2 regions of the Weizmannia sp. FSL K6-0777 genome follow, and region 1 is predicted to be linked to the other one. Evidence: predicted binding sites of a transcription regulator. Region 1 holds the regulator's gene; the other holds the start of a gene.
What was found. Region 1 encodes Rex, which represses fermentation and respiration genes when NADH is low (regulators of the CRP and FNR family bind a similar motif). Its sites were predicted from a motif close to TTGTGAAATATTTCACAA; they were not measured.
Positions count from the first base shown of each region.

Region 2: the regulator Rex is predicted to act here: its motif matches at 8,818-8,835, upstream of NST70_RS08050 (DUF1641 domain-containing protein).

Region 1 covers NZ_CP151971.1:3,317,511-3,329,837, forward strand. The annotation lists gene groL (chaperonin GroEL) at 240-1,865, opposite strand; gene groES (co-chaperone GroES) at 1,919-2,203, opposite strand; gene NST70_RS15880 (CPBP family intramembrane glutamic endopeptidase) at 2,572-3,300, shown strand; gene NST70_RS15885 (YdiK family protein) at 3,297-3,494, shown strand; gene tatC (twin-arginine translocase subunit TatC) at 3,531-4,295, opposite strand; gene NST70_RS15895 (redox-sensing transcriptional repressor Rex) at 4,446-5,129, opposite strand; gene NST70_RS15900 (ABC-F family ATP-binding cassette domain-containing protein) at 5,444-7,363, shown strand; gene tsaD (tRNA (adenosine(37)-N6)-threonylcarbamoyltransferase complex transferase subunit TsaD) at 7,666-8,682, opposite strand; gene rimI (ribosomal protein S18-alanine N-acetyltransferase) at 8,683-9,138, opposite strand; gene tsaB (tRNA (adenosine(37)-N6)-threonylcarbamoyltransferase complex dimerization subunit type 1 TsaB) at 9,141-9,842, opposite strand; gene tsaE (tRNA (adenosine(37)-N6)-threonylcarbamoyltransferase complex ATPase subunit type 1 TsaE) at 9,839-10,294, opposite strand; tRNA gene NST70_RS15925 (tRNA-Met) at 10,490-10,563, opposite strand; rRNA gene rrf (5S ribosomal RNA) at 10,580-10,695, opposite strand; rRNA gene NST70_RS15935 (23S ribosomal RNA) at 10,963-12,327, opposite strand, start outside.
Region 2 covers NZ_CP151971.1:1,723,042-1,735,368, reverse strand. The annotation lists gene NST70_RS08095 (FeoA family protein) at 96-323, shown strand; gene feoB (ferrous iron transport protein B) at 323-2,317, shown strand; gene NST70_RS08085 (FeoB-associated Cys-rich membrane protein) at 2,335-2,514, shown strand; gene def (peptide deformylase) at 2,732-3,313, shown strand; gene NST70_RS08075 (MerR family transcriptional regulator) at 3,358-3,678, opposite strand; gene NST70_RS08070 (C39 family peptidase) at 4,044-4,739, shown strand; gene rpiA (ribose-5-phosphate isomerase RpiA) at 4,989-5,675, shown strand; gene NST70_RS08060 (DHHA1 domain-containing protein) at 5,729-6,916, shown strand; gene NST70_RS08055 (NAD(P)/FAD-dependent oxidoreductase) at 7,068-8,249, opposite strand; gene NST70_RS08050 (DUF1641 domain-containing protein) at 8,284-8,733, opposite strand; gene proB (glutamate 5-kinase) at 9,310-10,404, shown strand; gene NST70_RS08040 (glutamate-5-semialdehyde dehydrogenase) at 10,405-11,652, shown strand; gene NST70_RS08035 (permease) at 11,716-12,327, opposite strand, start outside.

The DNA of each region.
Region 1 (12,327 bases):
CGCAATCACCCCGTACAGGACTCATGCCGCTTCCCTTCTTTTCGGCTTTTGCCATTTCAACACCCCTGTTCATTTGTAAGCATACACAAAGCGTGTATGAGAAACAGAAAAAAGAGGCTCCCGGTCACTTCCCGGGAGCCTCATTAAAAATGTAACGATCTAAAACATGAACCGAAACATGGAATGGTACAGTTTTGAACGTCTGTAAAAGCCGTTATCCCAGCATTTTCAGGCGCTTATTACATCATGCCGCCCATGCCCATGTCAGGGGCGCCGCCGCCTGCAGGTGCCGGCGGTTCAGGTTTGTCGGCAACAACTGCTTCTGTTGTAAGCAGCATTGCAGCAACAGATGCAGCATTTTGAAGTGCGGAACGGGTTACTTTCGTCGGGTCCACGATACCCGCTTCAATCATGTTGACCCATTCTCCATTGGCGGCATTGTAACCAATGCCGACATCTTCTTTTTTCAGGCGTTCGACAATGACTGAACCTTCAAGGCCGGCATTTTCCGCGATTTGGCGTACAGGTTCTTCTAAAGCGCGTGCAACGATATTGATGCCTGTTTGAACATCGCCTTCTGCTTGAATGGAAGCAACTTTCTTGATGACATTGATCAGCGCCGTGCCACCACCAGCTACAATGCCTTCTTCAACAGCAGCGCGCGTAGAGTTCAAAGCATCTTCAATGCGCAGTTTGCGTTCTTTTAATTCGGTTTCTGTCGCAGCACCGACTTTGATGACCGCTACGCCGCCGGCCAGTTTTGCAAGGCGTTCTTGTAATTTTTCACGGTCAAATTCGGAAGTCGTTTCTTCCAATTGCATGCGGATTTGGTTTACACGTGCGGAAATTGCAGCAGAGTCGCCTGCCCCTTCAACGATTGTCGTTGTTTCTTTTGTAACAACCACTTTTCCGGCACGGCCGAGTTGGTCAATGGTTGCAGATTTCAAATCAAGGCCGAGTTCTTCTGTGATCACTTCGCCGCCTGTCAGGGTTGCAATATCTTCGAGCATCGCTTTGCGGCGGTCACCGAAGCCAGGCGCTTTTACCGCAACGGCATTGAATGTGCCGCGCAGTTTGTTGACAACGAGTGTTGCAAGAGCTTCCCCTTCAACATCTTCCGCAATCAGCAACAACGGTTTGCCTTGTTGGACAACTTGTTCCAGAACAGGCAGGATTTCCTGGATATTGGAAATCTTCTTGTCTGTAATTAAGATGTAAGGGTTATCCAGAACAGCTTCCATTTTGTCGGAATCCGTTACCATGTAAGGCGATGCATAGCCACGGTCGAACTGCATTCCTTCCACAACGTCCAATTCCGTTGAGAAGCCTTTTGATTCTTCAATGGTAATAACGCCATCGTTGCCCACGCGTTCCATTGCTTCAGCGATCAATTCGCCGACTTCTTCGTCAGCAGAGGAAATTGCAGCAACTTGGGCGATGGAAGCTTTGCCTTCGATTGGTTTCGAAATGGCTTTTAATTCTTCGACAGCAGCCGCAACTGCTTTTTCAATCCCTTTGCGGATGCCAACCGGGTTTGCACCTGCTGTTACGTTTTTCAGGCCTTCACGGATCATTGCCTGTGCCAGAACAGTTGCAGTGGTTGTACCGTCACCAGCTACATCGTTCGTTTTGCTGGCCACTTCGGAGACAAGTTTGGCACCCATGTTTTCAAACGCGTCTTCGAGTTCAATTTCTTTTGCGATCGTGACACCGTCATTTGTGATCAGCGGAGAACCGAATTTCTTTTCCAGAACGACGTTACGTCCTTTCGGGCCCAATGTCACTTTTACAGCATCTGCCAGTTTATCCACACCACGAAGCATACCGCGGCGGGCTTCTTCGCCGAATTTAATTTCTTTTGCCATTTATAAAACCTCCTCATGTCATATCGTTATTTCTATGTTTCAACAAGCCAGGCTTATTCCACAACCGCCAGAATATCGCTTTCACGAAGGATTAAGTATTCTTTTCCGTCATATTTCACTTCAGTGCCGGCATATTTCGAGAAGATGATGCGGTCGCCTACTGCTACATCGATGGCAACACGTTCACCGTTATCAAGGGTACGCCCGGAACCGACAGCCACAACTTTGCCTTCCTGTGGCTTTTCTTTTGCCGTGTCAGGCAGGACAATACCGCTTGCTGTTTTTTCTTCCGATTCAACTAATTCAATGACAACGCGATCACCCAGTGGTTTTAACACGTGAAACAACCTCCTTAATTCGTATTATGTAAAATTTTGTCCATTATTAGCACTCGCATAAGTTGAGTGCTAACACATTTATTATAATAAATAATTCCTTGCTTTTTTGCAAGTCTCTCATCCAACTTTTTTTATTTTTTTCGGGCCCTGCATCCTTTAAAGAGCCCCGTCAAAGGATGCCGGTTGCGCGCCTCCATTTCAGCCGCTTGCCCTTTTATAAGTATGCTTGATCACCATCCGGATATGCAACTGAAAAGGCTGGCTCTGCGCACGGCATTTGAACCCCGCCCGGTTCAATAGTACAATGAACATATTGGACGAATTTGCGATCCTTTAAACTTTGAACTGGCAAGAAAGGAAAAGAACGCGTGAAAAAAGAGTATGTGTATATTCTCGTGACGTACATCCTTATGCTGCTGTCCGGCGCCGTCGGGTATCCGTTGCTCTACTATGCCGGGGTGAACGTTTTCCACGAACCGGCAGACAGCATGCGGACATTGACGCCCCCGCTTTGGACCGTCATCAGCTTTATCATCGGGCTGATCATCGTCCTGTACTTTTTAAGAAAAGCCGCAAAGAAAGAAACAGACCGGACTGAACCGCTTCCGGCCGCGCCATCCGCCATATGGGCAATAGGCGGCGTCTTTCTTTGTTTCTTTGCCCAGACTGCAGCCGCGATCATTGAATCATTATTCGGTGCCCCGGCTGCCTCCAACAATACGCAGCAAATCATGGCGCTGATTGAAAGATTTCCGCTCGTCATCCTCATCAGCTCGATCGCAGGGCCGATTCTCGAGGAAATCGTTTTTCGGAAAATCATTTTCGGCACGCTGCGCAGGCGCTTTTCATTCCTTTTATCCGGTATTGTCAGCTCGGTTATTTTCGGACTCGCGCATACCGAACCGAGCCACTTGTTTTTATATTCCCTTTTAGGGCTGACGCTCGCTTATTTATACGAGAAAACAAACCGGATCACCGTTTCCATGTTTGCGCATGTTTCCATGAACACGATTGTGGTCGTGAGGCTGCTTTTGCACCCGTCCGTTCTGCAGACATCCGTACATGAAATTTACAGCTCAATTGGAGGACTTCTATGATGAGACCACTTTTTTCAGGGATTGTAAACTGCCTGCTCGGGGCTTTGTTCACTTATTTTGCCATTCAGCAGGTACAAGTGGGCGGCTGGGGCTTTTTTTCTTATTTACTGCTGTTGATTGCAACATTGGATCTGGGTTCCGGCATCAGGCTGATCTTTCTCCATTTCAAGCTGAAAAACTCAGTGAAAAAATAAAAGCCGTTTTCCGGCTCCGTCCGGAAAACGGCTTTCTTATTCAGAAGCAATCGTCTGTTCATCCATTGGCATTTCTTTTGCCGCTTTTTTGGCATTGCGGTACGCCATTTTCGAAATCAGTGTGCTTGCTTCATACAGCAAAACGAGTGGAACAAAGGTAATCAGCTGCGAAAACACGTCCGGCGGGGTGATGATGCCGGCAGCTGCAATCAAAGCAAGATACGCATATTTTCTTACCTTTTTCAACAGTCTCGGCGTAATGATGCCAAGCCGGGTCAGAAACAGGACCACGACCGGCATTTGGAACACAAAGCCAAACGGAAGCGTGATCTCTAGCAGAAACTGAATATACTCCCGGATCCCGATCACCGCACGAATGCCCATTTCATTTGACAAGCCCATCATAAACTTCACCATCAGCGGACAAAGCACGAAATAGGAAAAAGAAACGCCGGCTATAAAAAGCAAGATGGAAACAGGAATGTAACTTAATGTCAGTTTCTTTTCTTTCTCATACAGCCCCGGGCTTATAAACGCCCAAAGCTGGTACAAAATCACCGGCAGGGTCAATAGGCATGCGATCACAACCGAAACTTCCATAAAAACCTTAATAGGATCGGTTACCCTGAAGGCATTCATCGTGAACATGCCGGCATTTTTGGCATGCTGCAAATAACGTATAACAGGTTTTGCGGTAAAAAAGCCAACAACCAGGGCAAACAGAAAGAAAATGAGAACGGTAATTAACCGCTTTCTCAATTCCTGGATGTGTCCGGTAACCGGCATTTTTTTCGTATTCATCGCCGTTCCCCTTTAAGTGCCGGCGTTGAATCCGCCCTTTTCCCTTTGCACGCCACAGCCAAATCCGGCCATTGCCATTTGCGCCTGCATTCCGTTTTCAATCGGGCCACCCCCTGTACCCACTATGATAACGGAAAAAAAGCTTTTTGGCTATGGCTTCGCAACCGGCTCTTTTGTTTCTTTCAAATTTTCTTCATCATTTGAATAATGTTTTAAAAAATAGATCAGTGCCTGTAGTTCCACGGCCAGGTCAATATGATGGACGCGGATATCCGGCGGCACGTTCAGCCGGGCAGGTGTAAAGTTTAAAACGCCTTTTACATTTGTACTGGCAAGCTCGTCTGTCACTGCCTGGGCACTGGAAGCGGGGACCGTCAAAATCACAACCGTCACATCTTCCGCGCAAAGCCGTTCTCTTAATTCGTCCATGCTGTAAACAGGCACATTGCCAACATGGCTCCCCACCTTCCCGGGGTCATTGTCAAATGCCATCACAATCCGTGCGCTGTTATTCTTCGAAAAATTGTAATTCAAAAGGGCTGTACCGAGGTTCCCAACGCCAACCAGCGCTACATCTGTGATCTCATCCTGGTTCAGCGTCTTGCCGAAAAAAGACAATAAATATTTTACATTATAACCATAACCTTTTTTTCCAAGTGCCCCGAAGTAGGAAAAATCCCTGCGTATCGTAGCGGAGTCGACTTTCACCGCTTCACTCAGTTCCGCCGAGGATACCCTTTGCTTGCCAAGTGTATATAAATTTCTCAGGTACCGGTAATATAATGGAAGCCGTTTTGCAGTGGCTTGCGGTATTTTTACTGATTCATCCTTCATGTGAAATCCCCCAAGTTGAAAGCTTAAGTTTTTTGTGCTGTTGGTTCCAATCGTGCGTCCATTCCAGAATGGCAGCGCTGCCATTCTTCATTATAATATTACTCCTATCTGAGCAAAGAAAAAATATGTTTTAAAAAAATGCCTGCATGCGTCTTTTTCTCTCTCCAACTATGTTAAATATATCACAAGTAAGCATTTTTTTCATGGGTTTTTACGAATTTATGTGAAAAGTTTTTTGACAAATTCCGATCACGCCGGTTGAGTTGCAGTTCGCCTTCCTGTACACTTACAATGGTATAGAGGTGAACATAAAGATGATGTTGCTGCAAGTTCAACAAGTCACAAAATATTATGGCGCTGAACTTATTTTATCGGATATAAAATTAGAAATTCAAACAAAAGACCGGATTGCCTTGGTCGGGAGAAACGGGGCCGGCAAATCGACCCTCCTGAAAATCATCGCCGGCCAGCTTTCTTATGATGAAGGTTCCATCATTATGCCGAATGGTGTCGAAATCGGTTATCTCGCCCAAAATACCGGACTCGAATCGGATCTGTCCATTTGGGACGAAATGATGTCGGTTTTTAAAAATTTGCTGGATATGGAAAAACAGCTTCGCGAATACGAACAAAAAATGGCCGACCCTAAGATTTATAACCGCCCGGCGGAGTATGAAAAAGTGCTGCATGCTTATGATACTTTGCAGACACGTTTTAAAGATGAAGGCGGATATCAGATCGAAGCGGATATCCGGTCCGTTCTGCATGGCTTCCGTTTTGACCAGTACGACTACAACACCCCGATCCGGACATTAAGCGGCGGGCAAAAAACACGCCTTGCATTGGCGAAATTGCTGCTCACAAAGCCGGACATCCTCATTTTGGATGAGCCGACAAACCATCTCGATATCGAAACGCTCACCTGGCTGGAGCAATATTTACAAGGCTATGAAGGCGCCATTCTGATCGTGTCCCATGACCGTTATTTTCTGGATAAAGTCGTCAACCAGGTCTATGAAATTTCAAGGCATTCTATTAAAAAATACCACGGCAACTACAGCCGGTATCTGGAACAAAAGGCCGCCCAGTACGAGCGAGAGGTCAAACAATATGAAAAGCAGCAGGAAGAAGTTGCGAAATTGCAGGCATTCATCCAAAAAAACATTGCCCGTGCCACCACGACAAAGCGGGCGCAAAGTAGGAGGAAACAACTGGAAAAAATGGAATTGATGGACAAGCCGCTTGGCGATGAAAAATCTGCCCGGTTTTCGTTTGAAATTGCCAAACAAAGCGGGAACGAAGTCCTTCATGTCCGGGATGCTGCCATCGGCTACGACGGGGAGCCGGTTGCCAAAAACATCCATCTTTCAGTCAAAAAACAAGACAGTGTTGCCCTTGTCGGCCCGAACGGCATCGGCAAGTCAACGCTTTTGAAATCGATTATCCGGAGAATCCCGCTGATATCCGGCACGATCGAATATGGCTCCAACGTTATGACCGGCTATTACGATCAAGAACTGGCCGACTTATCTTCCAATAAAACGGTCCTCCGGGAATTATGGGATACATACCCGCTGAAAACAGAAAAAGAAATCCGCACGGCACTCGGGAATTTTCTTTTTTCCGGCGATGACGTTTTAAAAACCGTCTCATCCTTAAGCGGCGGCGAAAAAGCCCGGCTTGCCCTCGCCAAATTGATGCTGGAAAAGGCGAACTTTCTAATTTTAGATGAACCGACAAACCACCTTGATTTGGACAGTAAAGAAGTACTGGAAAATGCGCTCATCGATTACCCGGGAACGATTTTGTTCATTTCCCACGACCGCTATTTCATTAACCGGATTGCCACAAAAGTGGTGGAGCTCTCGCCGGAGGGAACCCGTGAATTTCTCGGCGACTATGATTATTATGTGCAAAAAAAAGAAGAAATGCTGGAAATTGCACGCCTGGAAAACACGAAACAAGAAAAGGTTAAAGCGGAACAGCCGGCGAAAAACAACTACCGGCAGGATAAAGAAGCAAAAAAACGCGAGCGGCAAAAAAAGCGGAGGATTGAAGAAATTGAAACAAGAATTGAAACGTTGGAAACAGAAATTCATGACCGGGAAGAAAAAATGGCCGACCCGGAAATCTTTCAGGACCATATTAAAATCCGCGAGCTGACAGAAGAACTGGAGCAACGGAAATTGGAGCTGGACACGCTGATGGAAGAATGGGCAGAACTGGCGGAGTAATGTTTGGACCTGTGTGGAAATTTTCTGCACAGGTTTTTATTTTGGCATCTCGCGCCATGCACAGATTTATGCACAGGCGGTATATTGATTTCTTGCTTTCCAAAACGTTTTTCCACAAAATCCACAATTATCAACAGATTTATCCACAATACCCACAACCTGTCCGGAAAAATTTTAAAAGTTTTACACAAGTCCAATCATTTATCAACAACTTTTCCACAGATTGTGCACAATTCCCCTGCATATCTCCAAAAAAACCGGTGTATGGACGATTCCCATACACCGGTTTTTCACAACCCTGTTTAAAAGTTTTCAATGTCCAGCCCGGGATAAGCATTTAAGTCAAGGGAGCTTCTTTTTCCCTTTTCAAAAAGCACCGTCCCGCATGCGGCAATCATCGCCGCATTGTCTGTGCATAACTGGATCGGCGGGATGCGCAACGCCACTTCAGGGAGATCCCGGAATGCTTCTGAAAGGGCAGCGCGCAATCCTTTGTTCGCGGCAACACCGCCGGCGACCAGCACTTCTTTGACGCCAAACGCTTTTACCGCCTCCACGGTTTTACCGACCAATACATCAATCACACTTTGCTGGAAGCTTGCGGCCATATCTTCAGGCCGGATGCTTTCCCCGCGCTGCGCGGCATTATGGAGGGTGTTAATGACGGCTGATTTGAGCCCGCTGAAACTGAAATCATAAGTCCCTTCCAGCCAGGATCGCGGCAAATCAACATTTGGCTTTCCTTCATGGGCAAGCCGGTCAATCTGCGGACCGCCCGGATAAGGAAGGTTCAACGTTCGTGCTACTTTGTCATAAGCTTCCCCTGCCGCATCATCTCTCGTTTCGCCGATTACTTCAAACTCGGCATGGCCCTTCATCAGCACAAGCTCCGTATGACCGCCTGAAACGACAAGCGCAAGCAGCGGAAACTTCATTTCATGCCCGATCCGGTTCGCATAAATATGGCCGGCAATATGATGGACACCGACAAGTGGAATCTGATGCGCGAAACTGAGCGCCTTTGCGGCATTGACGCCAACAAGCAACGCGCCCACAAGCCCGGGCCCTTCTGTCACGGCGATCGCATCCAGGTCTTTAAAAGCCGCGTCTGCCTGCTGCATCGCTTCCTCAATGACAATGGTAATTTGCTCGACATGGTGGCGGGATGCAAGCTCTGGCACCACCCCGCCGAACCGTTTGTGGCTTTCAATCTGGGAAGCGACCACATTGGAAACAATTTCCGTCCCGTTTTTAATGACAGCTGCAGCCGTTTCATCGCAGCTCGTTTCTATGCCTAATACCAACAAATCTTTTTCCATTTATAAATTCACCCACATCACAATTGCGTCTTCATAATTATCCGTGTAATAGCCTTTCCGGATGCCGCCTTCCCGAAATCCGAGCTTCCTGTATAAGGAGCGCGCAATCATATTGCTGACGCGTACCTCCAGGCTGAGCGTTTTGGCATGGTTCAATGCGGCGTAAGCCATCACATTTTTTAACAGCGTCTCTCCCAGTTTCCGGCCTCGGTACTCCGGGAGCACCGCAAGATTGGTCACATGCGCCTCATCGACAATGACCCACACGCCGCAATAACCGATAACCTTTTCATTCTCGACAAGCACAAGATACATGGCAAAATGATTATGAACCAGTTCGTTGTAAAATGCTTCACGTGTCCACGGCATTGTAAAAGAATGCATCTCCACATTGTAAATTCCGTCCAAATCTGCAAGCGTGGCTTTTCGCAGCGTTATTTTCCCCGTTTTTTCCATTTTTAGTGACTCTCCCGTTTATGCTTTTCAAGCCATTTGGCTTCTGCCTCTACTAACCGTATGTAATTTGGAACGAAAGTGTGTATCTCCGCGTCCGGTTCATCCATCCCAAGCCTGGCCAGTTCGCCCGGCCTCGGATTATGCAGGGTCCAATCTGCTACCGCCATTTTATCTCCCAGCTTCTTCGCAAGAACGGCTTCATGAAGGGCAACATGCTGGCCGATCAATAATACGGGCGCCTCAAGCGCACTTAACCGGGTTCCCCATTCAGCGGATGATACATTGCAATCTTCCACTACTGTTTGCAAAACCCCGTTTTCATAGCGGTACAAACCGGTATAAATCCGCCCTCTGCGCGCATCAAAAAGCGGGGAAATATACCCGTCAAAATAACGGCCGGACGCCGCCAACAACTTCAGGCTGGAAACCCCCACCAATGGAATTTGAAGGCTCCAGGCCATCGTTTTTGCGATCGTGACGCCAATCCGTATGCCGGTGTAAGATCCGGGCCCTTTTGCCACCACAATCTTATCCAGCTCAGCCGGTTTTATCCCGCATGTCTCCATGACCTCCTGCACAGCCGGCATCACGCGGACACTATGATTTTTTTTCAAGTTTGTCATATATTCGGCCAGCACAACATGATCATCAGCCAATGAAACGCCCAGCACTTCATTTGAAGTATCGATTGCCAAAACTTTCATCCAAAAATCTCCTCACATAATGATACATAACGGTCCCCAAACGGTTCCACTTCAATAAGCCTGCGGTCTCCTTCAAGGCGGAGAATGCGGATTTCCAAATAGCTCTCAGGCAACAGATCTTTGATAAAATGTGCCCACTCCACAACCGTCACGCCATCACCTTCAAAATATTCATCAAAACCAAGGTCCTCCTGCGCATCCTCCAAACGGTATACGTCCATATGATACAGCGGCAGGTTCCCCCGGTACTCTTTTATAATGGTAAAAGTCGGGCTGTTCACGGTACGGCGAATGCCCAGCCCGTTCGCAATCCCTTTTGTAAAAGTCGTTTTTCCTGCCCCCAGGTCACCCTCCAGCAAAAGGACATCCCCCGGTTTCAGATGGGCAGCCATTTTTTCTGCAAAAGAAAAAGTCTCTTCAGGGCTGTTGGAAACGAAACGATAACTCCCCATTTGCCGCCTCTCCTCTACAACTTTATCGCAAATTGCCGCCAATCCAAAGTACGGCGCGCCTTATAAAAAAAGCCTTAGGAATGTTCCTAAGGATGCTTCAATCCAATTCTAGTTTAACCGATTTTGGACAAATACGCAAAAACAGGATGAAAAATATAAAGAACAAGCAGTCAAACCACTGCTTGTTCTGATCGATTGCGGGGGCAGGATTTGAACCTGCGACCTTCGGGTTATGAGCCCGACGAGCTACCAGACTGCTCCACCCCGCGATAATAATATATTCAGGCCCGGCAGCGTCCTACTCTCGCAGGGGGAAACCCCCAACTACCATCGGCGCTGGAAAGCTTAACTTCCGTGTTCGGGATGGGAACGGGTGTCACCTTTCCGCCATCGCCACCGGACCTTAATGACAAGAAAAATTATAACACAGTTGCTGTTATTTATCAAGAGGAATAATTGTATTCCTTCAAAGCCGGATGGGAGAAAAAACTGTAAACGGAGAACGCGTTTCTAACTTTGAGAATTGTCTAGCTCCAGCGCCTATCGGCTAGCGTATTTCTACGCTTTCTCCCTACGATAAGTCAACATCGGCTCGCCGTGTTTCCTTTATCTCAGTCGAAAGCTCCGAAATCCGTACGCCGATGAGCGAGCGCCCTTCACTTTTCTATTTGGTTAAGTCCTCGATCGATTAGTATCCGTCAGCTCCACGCGTCGCCGCGCTTCCACCCCGGACCTATCAACCTGATCATCTTTCAGGGATCTTACCAGTATAAACTGTGGGAAATCTCATCTTGAGGGGGGCTTCATGCTTAGATGCTTTCAGCACTTATCCCTTCCGCACATAGCTACCCAGCGATGCCTTTGGCAAGACAACTGGTACACCAGCGGTGCGTCCATCCCGGTCCTCTCGTACTAAGGACAGCTCCTCTCAAATTTCCTGCGCCCGCGACGGATAGGGACCGAACTGTCTCACGACGTTCTGAACCCAGCTCGCGTACCGCTTTAATGGGCGAACAGCCCAACCCTTGGGACCGACTACAGCCCCAGGATGCGATGAGCCGACATCGAGGTGCCAAACCTCCCCGTCGATGTGGACTCTTGGGGGAGATCAGCCTGTTATCCCCAGGGTAGCTTTTATCCGTTGAGCGATGGCCCTTCCATGCGGAACCACCGGATCACTAAGCCCGACTTTCGTCCCTGCCCGACTTGTAAGTCTCGCAGTCAAGCTCCCTTATGCCTTTACACTCTGCGAATGATTTCCAACCATTCTGAGGGAACCTTTGGGCGCCTCCGTTACCTTTTAGGAGGCGACCGCCCCAGTCAAACTGCCTGCCTGACACTGTCTCCCACCCCGGTAAGGGGTGCGGGTTAGAATTTCAATACAGCCAGGGTAGTATCCCACCGATGCCTCCGCCGAAGCTGGCGCTCCGGTTTCCAAGGCTCCTACCTATCCTGTACAAGCTGTACCAAAATTCAATATCAGGCTGCAGTAAAGCTCCATGGGGTCTTTCCGTCCTGTCGCGGGTAACCTGCATCTTCACAGGTACTATAATTTCACCGAGTCTCTCGTTGAGACAGTGCCCAGATCGTTACACCTTTCGTGCGGGTCAGAACTTACCTGACAAGGAATTTCGCTACCTTAGGACCGTTATAGTTACGGCCGCCGTTTACTGGGGCTTCAGTTCAGAGCTTCGCCTTACGGCTAACCCCTCTCCTTAACCTTCCAGCACCGGGCAGGTGTCAGCCCCTATACTTCGCCTTGCGGCTTCGCAGAGACCTGTGTTTTTGCTAAACAGTCGCCTGGGCCTATTCACTGCGGCTTCCCGGGGCATACACCCCAAAAAGCACCCCTTCTCCCGAAGTTACGGGGTCATTTTGCCGAGTTCCTTAACGAGAGTTCTCTCGCTCACCTTAGGATTCTCTCCTCGCCTACCTGTGTCGGTTTGCGGTACGGGCGCCTTTCACCTCACTAGAGGCTTTTCTTGGCAGTGTGGAATCAGGAACTTCGGTACTAAAATTTCCCTCGCCATCAC
Region 2 (12,327 bases), 1.6 Mb from region 1:
GACGCTCACAATGAAATGCGGTATGATAGGAATATAGAATGATAATCATTATCAATGAACAGACGCTATTTCTCTATCTCTGGGAGGGGCATACCATGGTCTTGACCGAACTGAAACCCGGAAGCAAAGGGATTATTACAGATTTATCAAGCATTGATCAAAGTATTCAAAGGCGCCTTCTTGATTTGGGTGTGCTTGAAGGCCGGGAAGTTTGTTATAAATGCGGATTGCCTTTCGGCGGGCCTTGCATGCTTGAAGTCAGCGGGCAGTGCATCGGCATCCGCAAAAAAGAAGCAATGCGGATCCAAGTGGAGTGTTTATAATGCAGGTCGCTTTATTTGGAAACCCCAATACAGGAAAAACATCACTCTTTAATGAGCTTACCGGATCATATGAATATGTTGGAAACTGGACAGGTGTTACCGTTGAAAAAAAGGTGGGCCAGCTGAAGGAAAATGCCGGGGTGCTGATTGATTTGCCCGGTATTTATGCCTTGAACCCGCTTTCCAAAGATGAAGCGGTGGCATCGAGATTCTTAATTGAGGAAGACTTCACATCCGTTTTGAATATCGTCGACGCTTCCCAGCTCGCACGGAACCTGCATTTGACCATCCAATTGATGGAGTACGGAAAGCCGGTTCTGATCGGGCTGAATATGATAGATGTTGCAAAATCGCGCGGCATGAAAGTGAATGATCGTTCGCTTGCAGAAGCCCTCGGCATTCCGGTCGTGCCGATTATTGCAAGGACAGGAAAAGGATGCAAGACCATATCGGAGCAGATGCAAGAAAAGGCGGTTGTGCCCGATTTCCGTATTGATTACGGCGATGAATTGGAGCATGCGGCGACCTATCTCATGGACCAGCTGCCGGATTTCCGGTCATTGAACAAACGATGGCTGGCGCTCCAGTTTTTGGAAGGCAATGAAGTGATTCGCCAAATTCCGGCGTTTATGAATGTAAAGCCGGAACTCGAAGATTTTTGCGCGGGTGTGGAGCGCAGGCTCCGTGCCGCCAACCCGCATACTTCCATTAAGCAGGAAATGTTTAAAAAGCGGCAGCAATTTATTGACAGGCTAATGGAAACCGCTGTTGAACAAACGGCGGCAGAAAAGAAAACGCTGACGGAGAAAATAGATGCCGTCGTCACGAATAAATACCTTGGCGTGCCGATCTTTCTTGTGATGATGTATTTGGTATTTTGCATTACATTCAACTGGCTCGGCACCCCTTTATCGGATTGGCTTGACAAGTTTTTTTCAGGCCCGCTGACCGCCTGGATTGAAGCAGGGTTGAAAGAAGCGGGGGCAACACCGTTTATCCGTGATCTTGTGTTAAACGGGATTGTGGCCGGAGTTGGCGGCGTTCTCGTTTTTGTGCCGCAAATTTTTGTTTTGTTTTTCTTTATCTCGGTGATTGAAGATTCCGGATATATGGCACGGGTAGCGATGGTCATGGACAGGGTGATGGAGGCAGTCGGTTTAAACGGAAAAGCATTTATTCCGCTGATTATCGGCTTCGGCTGCAATGTCCCCGGCGTCATGGCAGCAAGGACGATTGAACAGCCGAAAGAGCGGCTGTTAACGACGCTTTTGACCCCATTGATGTCCTGTTCTGCGCGGCTTTCGGTCTACAGTTTGTTTGTCGCGGCTTTTTTCCGCCACCATCAGGCACTCATTGTCCTGTCGCTGTATGTGCTCGGCATTGTCGTTGCGCTTTTGCTTGCCAAAGTATTTTCAATGGTGGTAAAAACGGAAGGTTCTGTTTTTGTCATTGAACTGCCGCCGTACCGCGTGCCGAATGCGCGGAGTTTGTACAGAAGCACATGGGATAAAGGGAAAGGTTTCGTCCGGAAAGCAGGGACTTTGATTTTCGGTGGCACGGTAGCCATTTGGCTCATTTCGAATGCGGGGCCGGGCGGATTCAATGTGCCTGTCGATAAAAGTTTTATGGCGATCCTATGCGGATGGATTGCGCCTGTCTTCAAGCCGCTCGGTTTTGGAACATGGCAGGCCGCGGCTGCCCTTCTGACCGGTTTTATGGCAAAAGAAGTGGTCGTTTCGACGATGAACGTCCTCTATTTTGTTCCAGACGGCGCATCTCTGGCAGGTGTGATTTCCCATGCTTTTACACCGCTTTCGGCCTATAGTTTCATGGTATTCATTCTTTTATACATTCCATGCCTTTCGACCGTGGCCATTATCCATAAAGAAACCGGTTCGGGGAAAGTGACGCTTTTTTCGATCGCTTATGCACTTGTGATTGCTTACTTGATCGCTTTTCTGATTTACAATATTGGGCGGTTCATCGCTTTTTAAAACGGGGGAATGTTCCGATGTTATTTAGTATTTTGCTCGGTGTTGTGATTTTTGCTTATGCGGCATTTACGCTGATCCGTTTTATCAAAAAAAGCAGGGAAGGGCAGTGCGCTTCCTGTGCATTGAAAAACCACTGCAATACAGCAAGCTGTTGTGCGCCGGACGCTCCATCTCGGGCCAAAACGGCAAAAAGCTGAAAATACCGGGCCGCCCTTTAAAAGGTGTGCCCGGTTTATGATAGGCAGGGGGTTCGCATTGGCGGAAACCGTGTCCGGCGTTCCGTCTGTTTAGATTTTTTTGCTGCGGTATGGTAAGATTAACAATGTCCAAACAGGTATAATGGCAGCCGGTTCCGGGGCCGTCCCGTGCCGGGTAAATAGAATTTCAGGAAAAAGGCAGATGAGGGTTCAATCTATGAGCAAATATAATGATGATTATATGATTACAATGGATGATATCGTCAGGGAAGGCGATCCGATTTTAAGAAAAGTGCTGGATGAAGTGAACATGCCGCCAACTGAAGAAGACAAAGCGGAACTGCGCTGCATGCTCCAGTTTTTAAAAAACAGCCAGGATCCGGAGATTGCCGGCAAATGCAATTTGCGTGCAGGCGTTGGATTGTCCGCAAATCAGATCGGCCTTAATAAAAGGATGTTTGCCGTTTATATTGCGGATGAAGACGGTGAAAAGGCGTACACGGTTTTTAATCCAAAACTGGTCAGCCATTCGATATCGATGATCTACCTTCCGCAAGGGGAAGGCTGCCTGTCGGTTGACCGGAAAGTGGATGGTTTTGTGCCGCGTTATGAACGGATTAAAGTAAAGGCATACGATTTGGACGGGAATGAAGTGCTCATTAAATTAAAGGGCTATCCCGCGATTGTTTTTCAGCATGAGATGGACCACTTGAACGGGATTATGTTCTATGACCATATTAACAAGGACAATCCGTTCGCCCTTCCTGCAAACACGGATATCCGGAGCGTGTATGAATAAACAGCTTGCGCAAACGGCAGCCTGCCCGGCTGCCGTTTGATGCATTATTCTCTTGTGCGGAAATAAGCATTCAGCTGGCCGCGGATGACTTGTTCGCGCATCGTGCGTTCATTGTATTTTTTCTCTTTCATATATTCTTTGCGGATTTCCGCAGTCTGGATGCCTTCTTCACGTTTATTGGCGATGTCCATCAGGCGTTCAACATCGGTAAATGAATATTTCCGGATCCCTCTGTTTGTCCGTTCCGGGAAAATCAATTTCCTTTCTTCATAGTAGCGGATTCTTCTTTCACTTAAGCCGGTTAATTCACATACCGTTCCGATCGAGATGACTTTCTTTTCCAAGTATGATTCATTCGTTGCCACCGGTGCATCCTCCCTTTGTAAGGTGTTTTTATTAATATATACCAAAAAAGCCGTTTAGACCATCTTTGTGTAAGAAAACCTGACAAAAATATACGTATTTTTCATCGGCACGTGAGATTACATAACAGCAGTCCTTTGATGTTCATTTTGGATTGCTCTTACGCGGAGTTGAGTTCTTTCCAATTTATCCATATAATAATTCAAGACTGGTTTCTCTGCAGGAATGGCGGCTTCCCGTGGCCGGCTTAAAAGCGGGACAGACAGTTTCCCGTGCGCTTCCCCGGCCGGCAGGGGTTAAAGTGCATACAGGAAAGAACGGAAAGACGGTGAATGCTTTCGCCATAACCGAAAGGGGAGTAGCACAGATGAAATCATCCAGGCTCATTTTTGCAGCAATCGTATTGATCGTCATGTTGCTCGCCTTAAATGAGTATCTGACCCATAAAGAATCGGCCCAAAAATCCGCGCAAAATAACGCTGCTGCCAAAAAACTGCTCGATGTGCCGATTATCAGGCAAATGGATGCGCCCCGCCTTTATAACGGCTGTGAAGTGACAAGCCTCGCGATGCTGCTTGTCGATAACGGTTTTCATGTGACCAAGAATCAATTGGCGGAAGAAATCAAGTATGTGCCGTTTACCTATAAAAACGGGCAGCACGGCAATCCGAACGCAGGTTTTGTCGGGAACATGGAGGATGGTCCCGGGTATGGCGTGTACCACGGCCCTGTTTTTGAACTGGCCAAAAAATATGCCGGCAAAAGAGCGGCGGATTTAACGGGACAGCCTTTTTCAAAAATCCTGGAAAATGTTGAGGAAGGGCATGCTGTCTGGGTGATTACGACAGCCCGGTTTCAGCCGGTTTCTGATTTCAAAACATGGGACACGCCCCAGGGAAGTATTAACATCACATACAGCGAACACAGTGTTGTCATTACAGGGTACGATCCAGGCCATATTTATGTGAATGACCCGTATGGAACAAAAAATAAGCAGCTTGGCCGTGAAGCATTTGAGAAAGCGTGGAAGCAGATGGGCAGCCAAGCTATTGTAATCCGATGAACAAAAAGCTTGGCGGAAAACGAGCTTCAAGTGGTTGGATTGCCCTGTAAAGCGCAAAAAGCTGCCGCCCGTGAATGTATGTTTGTATAGGGCCCGGCATGTCCGGTTATATTATCCAAAAATGTCCCTTGTACATGTATGTTGCGTTCAAACCTTGAAAGGCAGGGCTTTTCATTTCAATATTGTCTGCGCTTTCCTTTATAATTCTTTAAGACTGTAATAAAATCAAAGTAAAGGTAGGTGCAGAGTATGGACGGGAAAAAGATGGCCGGGGAGAAAGCGGCGGAACTCGTAGAAGATGGAATGATTGTCGGACTTGGGACCGGCTCAACCGTTTATTACACGATAAAAAAATTAGGGGAACGGGTGCAAAGCGGCCTGCACATCACCGGCGTGCCCACGTCGCGTGCGACAGCAAAACTTGCGCGCGAATGCGGCATTCCGATAACAGACTTGAACGATACGGCGCAAATGGATATGACCATTGACGGAGCCGACGAGGTGGACCCTTCCTTAAATGGCATTAAAGGCGGCGGCGGGGCGTTGTTGTTTGAAAAGCTGGTGGCAAAGGCATCAAAAAGAAATATCTGGGTGGTGGATTCCCGGAAAATGGTTCAACAACTTGGCGCTTTTCCGCTGCCGGTGGAAGTGGTCCCGTTCGGATACAAGCATTTGATGAAAACGTTTGAGCGGGAAGGATTAAACCCTGTCCTCCGGATGAAAGAAGGCCGGCCGTATGTAACAGACGGCGGCCACTATATCGTGGATATAAAGCTCAAATCGCCTGATATCGGCGCGTTTGGAGCCTGGCTTGATGGTTACACAGGTGTTGTTGAACACGGGCTTTTTCTCGGCATTTGCGATCTTGTTGTCATCGGGGACGGCAGCAAGGTATATACCAAGAACCGGGCGGAGGCAAAGAGCATTATTTTGTGAAAAAACAGCCGTATGGGAGACCATACAGAAAATTGAATTTCGGAGGAAGATTGATGTATCGTTTATTAACCCACAATGACCTGGACGGGCTTGGCTGCGGGATTCTTGCCAGGCTTGCATTCGGCAAAGACATTGAAATCCAGTATAATTCCGTGTCCGGTTTAAATACCCAGGTTGAAGCTTTTTTGAAAAAAGAACATAAAGAAGACATGTTATGGATTACCGATTTATCGGTCAATGAAAAAAATGCGCAGCTTCTTGATGCCTATGCCGCACAGGGCGGAAAAGTGAAACTGATTGACCACCATAAAAGCGCGCTTCACTTAAATGAGCATGAATGGGCTTCTGTCCAGGTGGAGGAAGACGGCAAACAGGCAAGCGCTACTTCATTGTTTTACCGGTATCTGCAAGCGGAAGGAAAAATCAGCGCGACCGGGGCCATTGACGCGTTTGTCGAACTTGTCCGGCAAATGGATACATGGGAATGGGAACGCAACGGGAATATGCAGGCCAAAAAATTAAATGATCTTTTCTACCTGTATCCGATCGAAGAGTTTGAAGAGATTTTGCTACATAAACTTAGCGGCAGTGAGACTTTTTCATTTGATGATTTGGAAGAAAAGATCCTCGATCTGGAAGAGAAAAAAATCGAAAGGTATATCAACGGAAAGAAGCGGGAAGTCTATCAGGCCGTGATTGACGGCTATTATGCAGGTGTTATCCATGCCGAGTCGCATCATTCCGAATTGGGGAATGCCGTTGCAAAAGAATACCCGCATCTCGATTATATCGCCATTTGCATGGTCGGAAAGAAACGGATCAGTTTCAGGACGATTCATGACCATATTGACGTATCGGAAATTGCCAAAAAATACGACGGGGGCGGGCACAAAAAAGCCTCGGGGGCTGTGCTGACGGAAGAGGCGTTCCGGAAGTTTGTCGTCGAAACGTTTAAAACAGAACCGCTTAAACGCGATTTTGCCCATAACCAGTCCAATATCAAAGGGCAGGAAGCGGGATGTTTATACCAAAACCGCAGCGGGGAACCGATCTTTATTTATAAAGACCCTCAAAAAGGCTGGGCGATCGAAGCAAGAGGCTTAAAGCAGTCTCCTTCTTTTTCTGCCTTTGAAGAAGCGGAAAAATTTGTAAAGCGCCAGTTCCAAGCATGGCTTACCCACGATGATGCGTATTTGGAATATATGGACAAAAAGAAAAAAAGAAGCGAAAGTGGTTTGTAAAGCTGCCCGGTGATGCCGGGCTTTTTTTCGTGCAGGTATAGAGCCGGTTGCGGCCAATTTGCACGAAAAAAAGCGCGGCCTGCAACTTAGGTTTTGCCGGGGAAAAAGGGGCTTAAAAAAGGCGCATCCGCGTTTGGATGCGCCTTTTTCCTTAATATACAAGTGAGAATAACCCGTTAATATGGGCCAGGTAACGAATATTGCTTGCTTCTTTCATAGCGGAAGCAGGGAAGCCTTTTAATTGCGTTTGGTTTTCCCCGATAAACGCAATGGCATCTTTTCTGCCGAGGCTTGCAAGCGTACCGGAGTTGACCGGCTGGAACGTCTGCATTTTTCCGCCTTTTAAATAAGCATAAAGATTATAGCCGATCAATTCGCCCATTTGCCATGACATTTGTGCTGTTGGCGGATAAGGGCGTGCGCCTTCTGACGGGAAGACAACCGCGCTGTCGCCTGCAACAAACACATCCGGGTGGGAAGTGGATTGCAAAAAGGCGTTTACCGTTGCACGCCCGCGGTTTACTTCAATCCCGGAATTCGCAACGACACGGTTTCCTTGCACGCCGCCCGTCCAGACAAGCGTCTTCGTTTCGATTTTCTGGCCGTCTTTTAATTCCACGACATTGTCTTGGAATTTTGTAACAGGGATGCCTGTGAAAAATTGCACGCCGCGCGCTTCCAGGCTCTTCGTTGCCCGCTCAATCAGATTTGGCGCGAAGTTCGGCAAAATGGAAGGCGCCGCTTCGACACAAATAAGCGAGATTTCGGAAGGGTCGATCGCAAATTTTTTCGACCATACCGGCACCTTGTCCGCCAGCTCACCAACCAGTTCAATCCCGGTCAGGCCGCCGCCGCCGACAACAAATGTGGCATCCGCTTTGTTTTTCGTTTTGGCATACTGCGCAAGGCAGGACTCAATATGGGCATGAATGCGTTTCGCATCGTCCACTGATTTTAACAGAAAACTGTTTTCTTCAAGGCCCGGAATGCCGAAGAAAGCTGTTTCGCTGCCGAGTGCGACAACAAGCACATCGTAATTCAGCTTAAAGCCACTTCCAAGCGATACCTCTTTCGAATCAGGCGAGATTTTTGTGACTTCATCCACCTGAACGTCGACATCTTTGCCCTTAAACAGTTTTCTGAGCGGAAGCGACACCCGTTTTTCAGAAACGCCGCCCGCTGCCAGACGGTGCAATTCCGTAATAATTTGATGGTCCGGCACACGGTTTACGACCGTGATCGCTGCATCGTCTTTTGACAAATATTCACGCGCTGATAACGCAGATAACAGGCCGCCATAACCGGCCCCTAAAATGACAATTTTTTTACTCATATGGATCCCCCGTTTTCATTCATTCTCATTCACCTTACTGCTGTTTGCTGCGTTCTTCCGCGACTGCAAGATAAGACTGCAGGAAACGGAACAGCTTCTGGGCTTGCGGATCTTTCAGCAATCTCAACAGGCCGAACAATCCGATCGTGTCTGTGGACGTCTCGGCACGGTCTTTTGCTTCAATCGCAGTTTGGGCAAGCCCCTTTGCTTTTTCGGCAACGGGATCCAGAAAGCCTTGAAATCCGCCTTTAAAATCATTGACCAGCACTTTATCTGTCATAATGGATTGCGCAAAATCATAGGCTTTGTTTAACATGGTGACCAGTTCGGCCATTTTCGGCAGGCTTTCAACCAACACCGTCAAAGATTGCTGGATTTCCGGATCCAATAATTGATCCAGCAAATCTTTCTGTGCGACTGCCGTTTCCGGGGTTACTTCCGGTTTTTCTTCAGGATTGCCTTTTTGAGCTGAAGTTTCTGCCATCTCCTATTTCTCCTTTTCTGATGGAATTCCCACACATATGTAGATGCAAAAAAATATACGGGTTCCCTGATTCCCCCCTCCTGATTGTGAATTTCCTCCCATAATTACGTACCAAGATTCACAAAGAAAGGTGATGAAACCTCATACATGACTAGTATATCAAATTTTCACCGTATAGAAAGTAATTTGCTTTCCATTTTCGGGGAAAATCCGCATGTAAGCTTATTTTTTGTCCCGGCTGCCTGGGTTATGCATAGCAAAATATTTTGCTTGCATTTCTGCTACTGCTGTTGTAAGATAATTAAAAATACTGAACGTGAACGAAGGAATAGTAGGCGGATCACCCTTGCATAAGAGAGCGGCACCCACAGGCTGAAAGGTGCAGCAGCAGGCGGCCTGCCGAACCTGCCTTCCGGGTCCCGGAAAACCGGGCGCAAAGTTTTGCGTTATCAAAAAAGAGCGGGGCGCAAATGTCGCCCAAAAAAGGTGGTACCGCGAAAAGCAAGGCCTTTTCGTCCTTTTTACAGGGACGGAAAGGCCTTTTTGTTTCACCTTTTTTAGAAGGAGAGAAAAGCCATGGAGAAAAACAGAGTCGTCGTAAAAATCGGAAGCAGTTCTTTAACAAATGACGCCGGTGAAATCGATGAACAGAAGTTTGCCGATCATATCGGCGCCCTTGTCGCATTGCACAAAGCCGGGCATGAGGTGGTCGTCGTTTCATCCGGCGCCGTCGCGTGCGGGTTCCGGCTGCTCGGTTACCCGGCGCGGCCCGTCACGTTAAAAGGGAAGCAGGCTGCTGCTGCTATCGGCCAGAGTGTGCTCATCCAGCGTTACAGGGAAGCGCTCGGTGCTTACGGCTTAATACCGGCGCAAATTTTGTTGACCCGGAAAGATTTTTCCACAAAAGACCGGTACCATAACGCTTATTCAACGATAACAGAGCTTTTGCGCCGCGGCGTCATCCCAGTTATCAATGAGAATGATTCCGTGTCGGTCTCAGAACTGACTTTCGGCGATAATGATATGCTGTCAGCGCTTGTCAGCGGGCTTGTCCACGCCGGATGCCTCATCATTTTAACGGATGTAAATGGGCTGTACAGCACGAATCCAAAATACGACCGTTGTGCGCAGCGCATTGATTTTATCGATCATATTACGCCCGAGATGATGAAAATGGCTGGAGGCGCCGGGTCGAAAGCGGGAACAGGCGGCATGTTGTCAAAGTTAAAAGCCGCAAATACAGCTGTCTCCCTCGGCGTCCGGGTGTTTATTGGAAAAGGAAAAGGGTGCGATAAACTCGTCAGGATACTCGAAGGAAAAGGGGACGGCACGTATATCGGAGCCACCCGCCCAGCTGTAAAGAGCCGGAAACAATGGATCGCGCTGTTTTCGGAAAGTGCCGGAAAAATATACATTGACCGCGGCGCGGAACAGGCTTTGCTGCAAAAAGGGAGCAGCCTGCTTCCGGCAGGCATTCAAAAAATTTCCGGCACATTCCAAAAAGGCGATGTCGTGGACGTCTACGGCGCAAAAGGGCTGCTTGGAAAAGGGGAAGTGCTTTACGGTGCAGAAGAGCTGTTGCGCGTGCTTATGAGGCCTAGCGGGCGGGCAGCAGAAGAAGTCATTCACCGCGATCATTGGGTGCCTTTAAACAGAAAGGGGCTGGGTTAAATGTCTGAAGCCGCAGAAAAAGGAAAAAAAGCGAAGAATATCAGCATGGTGCTCGCCAAAAAAACAACGGAAGAAAAAAACAAAGCGCTTTTGGCGATTGCCCGTGTTTTGCTTGAGGACCGGGAAACGATCATTTCCGAAAACAAAAAAGACCTCAGGCGGGGGAGCCGGGCAGGCCTTCCGGAAAATATACTCGACAGGATGATGCTGAACGAGAAGCGGATCCATGATATGTCAGAAGCGGTCCGGCTGCTTGTGAAATTAAGAGATCCGGTCGGGGAAACGGTCGAGGAAATCAAGAAAGAAAACGGATTGCTCATCCTCAAAAAGAAAGTGCCGGTCGGTGTCATCGGCATGATTTACGAAGCGCGCCCGAATGTTACGGCCGATGCTGCCACGCTTGCGATCAAAACGGGCAATGCGGTCATTTTAAGGGGAAGCTCGTCTTCCATCTGCTCAAATCAGGCGCTCGTCACTTCCATTCACCGCGCATTGGCGGAGACAGGCTTTCCTGAAGATGCCGTCCAGCTCATCGAAGATACAGGCAGGGAGGCGGCAACAGAAATGTTCCACCTTCGTGATTATCTTGATGTCTTGATCCCGAGAGGCGGGAAAAAGCTGATTGATACTGTTGTCCGCGAAGCTTCTGTACCGGTGATTGAAACCGGGGCGGGCAATTGCCATTTATATATTGACGAAACAGCACAGCCGGAAATGGCCGTCCGGATCGCAGTCAATGCAAAAACACAGCGCCCATCCGTCTGCAATGCTATCGAAACGCTTTTAATCCATGCGCATTGGCTCGCCCAGCACGGTGAAAAGCTGCTTAGCGCACTGGCGGAAAAAGGGGTGGAGATTTACGGAGACGAGCCGGTGCGAAAAATTTTTCCGGCTGCAAAAGAGGCGGCGGAAGAGGACTGGTATTGCGAATATCTCGCGCTTAAAATCAGCGTCAAAACGGTGGAAGATACAGATGAAGCGATCCGGCACATCAACCGTTACGGCACAAAACATTCAGAGGCGATTGTAACAGAAGACGGGGCCCGGGCGGAACATTTCATGTCCATGGTGGATGCCGCCTGTGTGTACCATAATGCGTCCACCCGCTTTACAGACGGTTTTGAGTTCGGATACGGGGCGGAAATCGGCATCAGCACCCAGAAACTGCATGCCCGCGGTCCGATGGGGTTGGATGCCTTAACGTCCACAAAATATTGGATTTACGGGAGCGGCCAAGTCAGAGAATGAATGCAAAACGGCGCGGCCAGATAGCCGCGCCGTTTTATTCATATGCTCCGGGCAATCGTTTGGTTAAAAAAACATTCCACATAATCCTGCCACAATCCCGACCACAACACAGGAGGCTGCAACAAACAGAAGGGTTTGTTTTGAAAACGACCGGCCAACCATGATCAAGGAAGGAAGGCTGATGGCCGGAAGCGTCACAAGCAGTGCGCTGGCCGGACCTGTCCCGAGCCCGAAAGCCATCATCGTCTGGACAATCGGAATTTCAGCTGCTGTCGGAATGACAAACAGCATGCCGGCAAGAGCAAGCAGGATCACCGCCGTAATGCTGTTTCCGGCATGCTGGCCGAATGCCGGAAACAACCAGAAACGGGCCGCACTTAACACAACAACCGAAAGCAAATAAGCCGGAACAAGATACAGGATCATATTTCCGGCGGCCTTTCCCCATCTTAAGAAAAAGGACCCGTTGTTTTCTCCGGCATCTGGCTCGAACTGGCGGATGTTCACCGGTTGTTCGTTTTTCACAAGCCGGCCCGCCAGCCAGCTGACCCCGAACGTCATGATAAGCCCTGCGACGATGCGGAGAAGGGTAAATTTCCATGATAATACAAAAGCCATGAAAATCAGCGTTGCCGGATTCAGCATCGGGTTACCAATCCAAAAGGCGAGTGCCGC